3 regions of the Geobacillus sp. E263 genome follow, and region 2 is predicted to be linked to each of the others. Evidence: riboswitches for the same ligand, from Rfam matches in the RefSeq annotation. Region 2 holds a riboswitch; each other region holds the start of a gene.

Region 1 (3,276 bases), 1.3 Mb from region 2:
GTCAATAATTAATATTTTTTTTTCGAGCTGTTGCTCAAGTGTGATGTTACCCATGGAGTACCTTCCTTTCTTGTGCGGCTTGTTCCTTTTCATGAATGTAGCGAACGAGTTCGACGGTCATTTCATAGCGCAAAAACGGCGTAATTAAGTAGATGCCGTTAAACAAGTCAAAGGCGGCGTCAATGAGCGATTTGGCAATTGCGATTCCTTCGCGCGCAGATTGCACGGGGTTGTTCGCGCATGCCGCCATGCGGGAGCGGATTTCATCAGAAAGAGTAATTCCCGGCACTTCGTGATGAAGGAAATCGGCGTTGCGCGCGCTCACTAGCGGCATAATGCCGATGTAAATCGGCGTCTCAAGATGCTTCGTCGCTTCATACACCTCTTCGATTTGCCGCTCGGAATAAAGTGGCTGGGTGATAAAATAATGGGCGCCGCATTGAATTTTTTTCTCCAGACGCTCTACAGCCTTATCTAAATGACGGACGTTCGGGTTAAAGGCCGCGGCAATCGAGAAGTTTGTTTTTTGCCCGAGCGGTTTTCCGGAATACGAAAGCCCTTCGTTAAATTGGCGAATGAGCCGGATTAAATCAAAGGAAGATAAATCATAGACGGATGTAGCACCAGGAAAATCGCCGATTTTCGATGGGTCTCCGGTAATGGCGAGCACATCGGTGATGCCGAGCGTATGCAAGCCCATCAGGTGCGACTGCAAGCCGATTAAATTGCGGTCGCGGCATGTAATATGAATAAGCGGGCGGATGCCGAGCTGCTCTTTGACGATGGAGCCGAGCGCCATGTTGCTGATTCGTGGAGTTGCCAGCGAGTTATCGGCCAATGTCAACGCATCAATGTTCGCTTCTTTCAGCGCTTTGGCGCCTTCTAAAAATTTCGCGATCCCTAATTTTTTCGGCGGATCAAGCTCGACGATCACCGAGCGCCGCTTACGTACGATATCCTGCAGCGGCGGGGCGGCATTTGGTTCGTTTGTTTGGATAGAAATCGGAACATGACGTTGTTTAACGACTTTTTCTGTAATCGGTGTCCGATCGGTTAAGGCGTTTGCTATCGCTTCGATATGTTTCGGCGTCGTGCCGCAGCACCCGCCAATCAGGCGCACGCCTTGCTCACGGAAGGCAAGCGCTGTTTCTTTAAAATAATCGGTGTTTGTTTCATAGATAAGCCGTCCGTCGCGATAATCCGGCAAGCTTGCGTTCGGATACGCGGAAAGAAACGCTTTTTTCGGCAGCGGTACTTCCTCGAGTGAACGAATCATATGATATGGACCGAGACGGCAATTTAGACCGATGACATCGGCTCCCAACTGCTCCAAGCGCGCCAACGCTTCAGAAAGGGGAGTGCCGTCTTGCAAGACGCCGACTTCATGGAGGGAGACGTGCGCGATAATCGGCTTATCCGTTTCTTTGCGCGCGATCGCAAGAACCGTCTCTAATTCTTCTAAATCGTAATACGTCTCGAGCAACAAGCCGTCGACATCCTCATTTAACAGCACAAACAATTGCTCGCGAAACGTCCGCTTTACCTCTTCGATGGAAACGGCGCTTTTATTGATGCTCCGTAATCCGCCGATCGTTCCAAGCACATAGGCGTTATTTTTGGCCGCTTGTTTTGCCAGCCGTACCGCCGCCCGGTTAATCGATGGCACTTCATCTTCCAATCCGTAGCGGGCAAGTTTCACATAATTCGCGCCATATGTGTTTGTTTGAATCACTTCTGCGCCTGCAGCGATATATGCCTCATGAATATGAATGATGTCTTCCGGTTTTGATAAATTTAGTTCTTCAAAACATCGGTCGACGCCGTGCGAGTATAATAGCGTTCCCATCGCTCCATCGGCGATAAGGATGCGTTCTTTTAAGTCTTGCAAAAGCCCCACGCTCATTCCCCCGTTCTATGAAGATAGTAAAAGAAAAAAGCCTTCTATAAGAAGAAGACTTTTTATGTATCGTCTCTTCTTATCTTCCAGGCGTTTCGCCTGTCTGGATTTAGCACCTTGACTTCCGCCAGGTTGCTGAGAGTTCATCGGGCCAGTCCCTCCCCCTCTCTTGATAAGAAATTCGCTATGAAGTTATAGTCAAACGCTTCAACGATATAATTAATATATAATGTAAAGCATTTTCTGAAAATATTCAATATAATGGAATCGTTTTCAAGAAAATATTCTATCCTCAATAGAAAAAAGCATAATGCTTAAAAAGTAGTGTTGTTCACTATAGTGAACGTATATGATTGGAATCAATGACTAGGTAGTAGTGGCATTCATTCTCCCCGATATTGATGAAACGATGTTCCATATCAGCTTCGTAGTACATCGAATCTCCTTCTTCGAGGTCATATGACTGGGTTCCGAGCACGACCCTTAACTTACCTTTAGCTACAGATATATACTCTTTTACTCCTTTTTTATGCTTTGGAAAAATACCGGACTCTTGTTTTGGCGGAATCCGATTGAAAACAAACTCAATTCCTTTTGATGGAAAAGAAGGGGATAAAAGATGCCGCTCAAAGCCGCTCCGTTCGTCTTTATATACATATCGTTCATCTTTTCTAATGATAATGACTTCGCTTTGCTCATCTTCCCCTAATAATTGTGAAAGAGTCATATCTAACCCTTCAGCGATCTGGCAAGCTACTTGAATCGTTGGATTTTTTTCTCCTCTCTCGATTTGCGATAACATCGAACGGCTAACCCCGCAGCGCTCCGATAATGCCTGGAGTGAAAGAGATTTACGCTTTCTCGCTTCTCGCACGTTTTTTCCAAAATTCATGACTGTCTTTCACCTCTCATTATATATTACACTATAGTGGAAATTTTGTCTTGACTTATAGTTTTTCTGTAGAGAATAATATATATATCCACTATAGTGGATAAAAGGGGAGGGGGAATGTTCCATGCATGATGCGATTCATTTCTTATTAGCAGGGTTACCTATTTTATTCGCTCTTATTTGCTTGGTTTGGCTGAAAATGCCGGCGATGTACACCGCTGTCTATTCGTATGGATTGGCTTTCGTATTGGCTTTTTTTTCTTTTGATGCATCGGTGCAGGATTTGCTTCATTCCTCTATTCGCGGCATATTGTTGTCCGGTACGGTTATTTATGTATTAGTGTTTGGGCTGCTTTTATACAACTTGCTAAATGAAAGCGGAGCGATGAATATGATGTCCTACGGTTTATCACGCTTTTGCCGCTCAAAAGCAGAACAGGGGCTGCTTATTTCTGCCGCTTTAGGTCCTTTTCTAGAAGCGGTCAGC
Region 2 (3,276 bases):
ATATAATAAATGAATGACATTTTCAACTAATCAGGTGATAATAATGATAGAAATCGAAAAAGTGATTATTGTGGAAGGGCGTTCCGACAAACAAAAAATTGAAAACATTATTAATGAACCGGTTGAAATTATTTGTACAAACGGGACGATTAGTGATGCCAGACTGGAAGAACTGATTGAGGAGCTCTATTATAAAGAAGTGTATATATTAGTGGATGCCGATGAAGCGGGGGAAAAATTACGAAAACAGTTTCGCCGTGAATTTCCTGAAGCGGAACATATATATATTGACCGAATGTACCGTGAAGTGGCTGCAGCGCCGAATTGGCATATTGCCCAAGTATTATTACGCGCGAACTTTGATGTCCATTACGATTATTTATTAAAAAGGTGAAAGTAGCAATGAAAAAAGTAGAGTTACCAGAAATAGATGACATTATTCATAAAAAAGATATGGCTTGTCTTTATGTATATACACCGATGTGCGGCACTTGCCAGCTTGCGGAGCGGATGCTCCAGGTTGTCGAGGAACTATTTCCGCATATTCCATTTTACAAGACCGATATTAATTATATGCCAGAGCGTGCGGTTGCATGGAAAATTGAAAGCGTTCCATGCCTTCTTTTATTTGATCGCGGCAATATTGTAAAAAAATTATACGCGTTTCATTCTGTACCGTATTTATACGAAACAATAAAGGAAATGTTGCCTCAGAATTAGAAAAATGAACAGATGTTGTTCATTCTCTCCTCCCCTTAAAGGTGACAGCGCAAGAACTAAAATAAACGGTGATTTGACTTCGTTTGACATATTTCTTGGGAAATGATGAGAATATTGCCTATTTTCCAGACGATTTGTCGAGATTTTTATAAAGGATTCTCCTTGTTTTTTATGGAAATGAATGAAGTGACAGGATAATGGGGGAGGCGGGTATAAAATGGATATGTGTGAATTAGTAGGACAGCTTACAGAACGAATTCAAAAATTAAATCATTTATCACCGATTTTACCAGAAGAAGAGTTATACGTTCAGTTTGAATGTGAAACAGAAACAGCGGTTGTTGCGATTTCTAAATATAAAATCGGTCAAAAGGAAAAGATAGATGAACGTCGGCTAGTGACCATTCGAGGATCGAAAGAGGCGCTGGAATCATTGATAAATGGAAGGTTAAAATTACAACAACAAATTCGGCTTCGAGAAGTGCACATTTCTGGAAGTTTCCGTCATATGTTGCTTCTGGAGTCTCTGTTACATTTGTCAAAACCGTATCGCTATGTTTGCTAAATACCATATTTCTTTATTTTTAATTTTTATAAAAAAATGAATTGACAATTAGGAGGAATAATAGTATTATTCAGAAAAAATGGTATATATCATTCTTATCAAGAGAGGTGGAGGGACTGGCCCAATGAAGCCCGGCAACCGGTTGTTTCAACACGGTGCTAATTCCAGCAGAGCGAATTGCTCTGAGAGATAAGAAGAGTGCATCCCCCTCTCTTCTTAGAAGAAGAGGGGTTTTATTATAAAAGGTAAAGGGGGAGAGAGTTTCAATGAGTGAAAAACAATACCGTTTCGAAACAGTAGCCATTCATGGCGGATTAAAGCCTGATCCTGCCACTGGAGCGCGTGCGGTTCCTATTTATCAATCGAACGCCTATTTATTTGCCAATACGGATCATGCCGCGAACCTTTTTGGTCTAAAAGAAGAAGGATATATTTATACACGCATCCACAATCCGACGGTTACCGTATTGGAAGAAAGGGTGGCACAGCTGGAAGGTGGAGTGGGCAGTCTTGCTCTCGCTAGCGGAATGGCCGCCATTACACTGGCCATTTTGAATATCGCCGGAGCTGGGGATGAAATTGTATCGGCATCTACGTTATATGGCGGTACATATAATTTGTTCGTCAATACATTGCCGAAATACGGAATTAAAACCCACTTTGTCGATCCGTCTAATCCGGAAAATTTCCGAGCAGCGATTACACCAAAAACGAAAGCAATTTTCGCCGAAACGATTGGCAACCCTAGTTTGCACATATTAGATATTGAGGCGGTGGCGCAAATCGCTCGTGAAGCGGGAATTCCGCTCATTATCGACAACACATTCGCCACTCCTTATTTGTGCAGACCAATTGAACATGGGGCGAATATCGTGATCCATTCCGCCACAAAATGGCTTGTTGGGAATGGGACGACCTTAGGCGGCATCATTGTTGATGGTGGTAATTTTGACTGGAATTCGCCGAAGTTTCCAGGATTTATTACTCCTGATCCAAGCTATCACAACCTTGTGTATGCTGAGGCGTTTGGACCTGCTGCATACATTGTCAAAGCTCGCGTGCAGCTGCTTCGCGATTTAGGTCCAGCGATTAGCCCATTTAATGCCTTTCAAATTCAGCTTGGTCTTGAAACATTGCATGTACGTATGAAAGAACATATTGCGAATACAAGAAAAATCGTCGAGTATTTAGATCGTCATCCAGCAATAGAGTGGGTGCTTTATCCAGAACATGGCAGTCATCCAGCAAAAGAACTAGCGAAAAAATATTTGCCAAAAGGAGCGGGTTCCATCGTTGTATTTGGCGTAAAAGGCGGCAGAGAGGCAGGAGCGAAATTGATCAACAGTGTAAAATTATGGTCGCATGTTGCCAACGTTGGCGACGCGAAAAGTTTAATTATCCATCCTGCAAGCACCACACATCAACAGCTAAACGAAGAAGAACTAAAATCATCTGGAGTGACAGAAGATTTAGTTCGTCTATCTGTCGGCATCGAAAATATCGATGACTTAATCGAAGATTTAGAACAGGCAATTGCGGCTGCTACCGGAATTACATCTGATGTTTCCGTCTCATAATCACAAGAAATGATAATCATGCCATTTTCCATAATGATATAACATTTCTATTGACACTATTCGACATATAGTGATAAAATCACATTCGTAATTATTGAGAGATTTTAATTGAATAAAGTGTTTTTTGTGCTCTTATCAAGAGAGGTGGAGGGATGTGCCCAATGAAGCCCGGCAACCGTCAGCGTACTCGCTGAAATGGTGCCAATTCACACAAAGCGTCTGCTTTGAGAGATAAGAGACAGAACGGTAATCATTGCCTTTCTGTTCTCTTGAGCAGAAAGGCTTTCTTTTTGCGGCGAGCCGTCTTTTACATGAGGGAAGGTGGAAATGTGCATGATTACATTAGAAAACGTGACAAAAATATATGAAGCGGCCAATGGATCTGTAACAGCAGTGGATAATGTCTCTTTGCAA
Region 3 (3,276 bases), 1.4 Mb from region 2:
GGCAAATACGGGGATGCGGACATGTTTCACAAACGCCCGGACCGCTTCTTCATCGGCAAGGCGGAACGATAATACCGCGCCAAAGCCTGATGCTTGGTAGCGCTGAATCGCATGGCCCGGATGATACGTAAGCCCTGGATAATACACTTCTTCCACTTTTGGATGGTTTGCTAAATAACGGGCGATGGCAAGCGCGGATTGCGACGATTGTTCGAGGCGGACGTGCAGCGTCTTTAATCCGCGCAACACAAGCCATGCGTCTTGGACGCCGAGCACCGCTCCGAAAGAGTTTTGCAATTTGTACAGCTGTTTGGCAAGTTCCTCGTCTTTGACAACAGCAAGCCCGGCAACAACGTCGCTATGCCCCGATAAAAATTTCGTCGCGCTATGAAGGACGACATCGACGCCAAGGTCAAGCGGACGTTGCAGCGCGGGAGTCATAAACGTATTATCTAAAAATGTTAAACAACCGTTTGCTTTTGCTAGCTTCACAATCCCGCGAATATCGGTCACTTTTAAAAGCGGATTCGATGGGGTTTCAACGTAAATGACTTTTGTATTCGGGCGAATATGGGAAGCTACTTCATGCAAATCCGTCATATCAACGAACGTATATTCAATGCCAAAGCGGCTCAATACCTCGGTAATCATGCGGTATGTACCGCCGTAAACGTCTTCCGTCACAAGCACATGATCGCCTTTGGACAAGAGGAGAAAAGCGGTGGAAATCGCCGCCATTCCGGATGAGAAGGCGAAACCGCGCACCCCTCCTTCTAACGCCGCAATCGTCTCTTCCAACGCTTCGCGCGTCGGATTGCCTGAGCGGCTATAATCATATTTGCCGAATGTGTCAAAATCAAATTGATGGAACGTGGAAGCGTGCTGAATCGGCACACTGACCGCTCCCGTTTGAGGATCCATTTTCCATTTATTATGGAGCAGTTTCGTTTGAAAAGATACGTGTTGTTCCATCTCCCTACACCTCTTTCATACTTTTTAACGCTTGCGATAAGTCAGAAATTAAATCTTCGACATGCTCGATGCCGACAGAGAAACGAAGCAGCCGGTTACAGACACCGTTGGCGATTCGGATTTCTTCTGGAATATCGGCATGGGTTTGCGTTGCTGGATACGTAATAAAACTTTCAACTCCACCTAAACTTTCGGCGAATGTAATTAATCGTAAACTTTGCAAAAAGCGGTTGACCCATTTTTCTTCGCGCAAACGAAACGATAACATGCCGCCTCTTCCCGGGTATAATACATCAGTAATATCTTCATGCGCCGCTAAAAATTCACTGATTCGCTTCGCGTTTTCTTCGTGCTGTCGCATCCGAAGCGCCAGCGTCTTCATGCCGCGAATAAGCAGCCATGAATCAAACGGTGAAAGCACAGCGCCAATTGCGTTCTGATATTCCGCAAGCCGCTTGCAAAGTTCCTCCCCCTTCGCAACGACGAGACCTGCCAACACATCGTTATGGCCGCCTAAATATTTTGTCGCACTATGGATGACGATATCGGCTCCTTGCTCGATCGGGCGCTGAATAACTGGCGTGTAAAACGTATTGTCAACAATGAGAATCAGCCCATGTTTTTTCGCCAGTTTTGCCACTTCCGCAATATCTGTCTCCTGCATTAACGGGTTCGTCGGTGTTTCTAAAAAAATCGCTTTTGTTTTTTCAGTGATGTAGTTCTCTACTAATCGTATGTCGCGAAAATCTACATAATGAAAAGACAAGCCGTATTTTCGCCAGCCGCGTTCAAATAAGCGATATGTACCTCCATATAAATCGGAGGAAACGAGAAATTCATCCCCACTTTCAAATAACGCAAGTACCGTCTGAATGGCCGCCATGCCCGAGCTGAACGCGTAGCCTTGGTCTCCTCCTTCTAGCTTTGCGATCGCTTCCTCGACGATTTTCCGCGTCGGATTGCCGGTACGAATGTAGTCAAATCCGGTAGACTTCCCGATTCCTTCATGACGGTACGCGGTCGAAAAATAGACGGGCGGATTGACCGTTCCTGTGACCGTGTCACTGCGGTTTCCGATTTGCGCCAATAACGTTTCCATTTTCTCCATCTGTATCTCTCCCTCTTCTATAAAATAAAAAAAGTCTTCTAAGAAGAAGACTTTTCCATACGTCGATCAGTGCTTCTTCTTATCTGCCGAATTGAAAAAATTCAATTCGCTGGATTTAGCACCTGGCCAAAAATTGGCTGGTTGCTGAAGCTTCATAGGGCCAGTTCCCTCCACTTCTCTTGATAAGAATGCATCCTTCACTATTCATTTTTTCTGATTACTAAAAAATGTACCTCATTTATCGTAAGTTTGCAAGAAATTTTTTAAATTTTTCAAATTGACACGTTGTTTTTATACGTTGGAAAAACTCCCGGCGCTTTTTTATGTAAATATTCATCATAATCTGCTGTGTTTGTTAACATGTTTTTACAAAAATATGGTACAATAACAGGTGAATCTGTTTTTGTTGGAGGATCCATCATGGCATTACAAAAAGGGACAATGCATGATTACACTATTTATAGCGATGAGCTGGATGAGGAAATAACGCTGCTTGCCTATTTGCCAAGTTCGTTTTCCCCGCTTCATAAGTATTCTCTTCTTATCGCTCAGGATGGGAAAGATTATTTTATGTACGGGAAAATAAAAAGCGTTATTGAACAACTGATGGAAAACGGCGAGATTGACCGCACCATTGTCATCGGAATTCCATATCGCGATGTTAAGGACCGCTATGAGAAATATCATCCAAACGGAAAGAAAAACAGCCGTTATTTGCGTTTTTTAGCACATGAGCTCGTTCCGTTTTTAGATCAAACGTTTCCTACGTACCAAATCGGAAAAGGACGCGCGCTCATCGGCGATTCCCTTGGCGGCACTGTATCACTAATGGCAGGATTATTGTATCCGCATACATTTGGAAAAATTGCGATGCAGTCGCCATATATCGATGAAGGAATCATCGAACAAATTTTACAATTTACAGAACCATCATTATTGCAAATTTACCATTCGGTAGGTACAAACGAAACAGCAGTGAAAACGACGGACGGAAATGTGCGCGATTTTATCACTCCAAATCGAAAGGCGCGTGAAGCGTTTATTCAAAAAGGATTTTTGTATGAATACAACGAATTTGATGGCGGTCATGCATGGACATATTGGCAGCCTGACGTTCCGCGTGCAATCGCGCATATCCTTTCTTTGTAAACACTACTATGCTCTTCGGAATTTTGTTATAATTAAGTACTACTTAT

Evidence for each region. A riboswitch is a leader RNA that binds a small molecule or an ion and turns the genes downstream of it on or off. The one in region 2 is predicted to bind S-adenosylmethionine.
Region 1: linked by a shared signal. The riboswitch ahead of FNL97_RS13875 (bifunctional homocysteine S-methyltransferase/methylenetetrahydrofolate reductase) and the one ahead of FNL97_RS02575 (O-acetylhomoserine aminocarboxypropyltransferase/cysteine synthase family protein) in region 2 are both predicted to bind S-adenosylmethionine.
Region 3: linked by a shared signal. The riboswitch ahead of FNL97_RS13385 (methionine biosynthesis PLP-dependent protein) and the one ahead of FNL97_RS02575 (O-acetylhomoserine aminocarboxypropyltransferase/cysteine synthase family protein) in region 2 are both predicted to bind S-adenosylmethionine.

Annotation. Positions count from the first base shown of each region.
Region 1 covers NZ_CP041632.1:2,702,870-2,706,145, reverse strand. The annotation lists gene metH (methionine synthase) at 1-54, opposite strand, end outside; gene FNL97_RS13875 (bifunctional homocysteine S-methyltransferase/methylenetetrahydrofolate reductase) at 47-1,897, opposite strand; SAM riboswitch class I at 1,974-2,076, opposite strand; gene FNL97_RS13870 (helix-turn-helix domain-containing protein) at 2,232-2,789, opposite strand; gene FNL97_RS13865 (L-lactate permease) at 2,914-3,276, shown strand, end outside.
Region 2 covers NZ_CP041632.1:515,996-519,271, forward strand. The annotation lists partial or broken gene FNL97_RS02555 (hypothetical protein) at 1-17, shown strand, start outside; gene FNL97_RS02560 (toprim domain-containing protein) at 44-394, shown strand; gene FNL97_RS02565 (thioredoxin family protein) at 403-720, shown strand; gene FNL97_RS02570 (SCP2 sterol-binding domain-containing protein) at 938-1,285, shown strand; SAM riboswitch class I at 1,378-1,481, shown strand; gene FNL97_RS02575 (O-acetylhomoserine aminocarboxypropyltransferase/cysteine synthase family protein) at 1,552-2,862, shown strand; SAM riboswitch class I at 2,992-3,100, shown strand; gene FNL97_RS02580 (methionine ABC transporter ATP-binding protein) at 3,196-3,276, shown strand, end outside.
Region 3 covers NZ_CP041632.1:2,616,744-2,620,019, forward strand. The annotation lists gene metC (cystathionine beta-lyase) at 1-972, opposite strand, end outside; gene FNL97_RS13385 (methionine biosynthesis PLP-dependent protein) at 977-2,080, opposite strand; SAM riboswitch class I at 2,157-2,269, opposite strand; gene FNL97_RS13390 (GTNG_0744 family esterase) at 2,501-3,229, shown strand.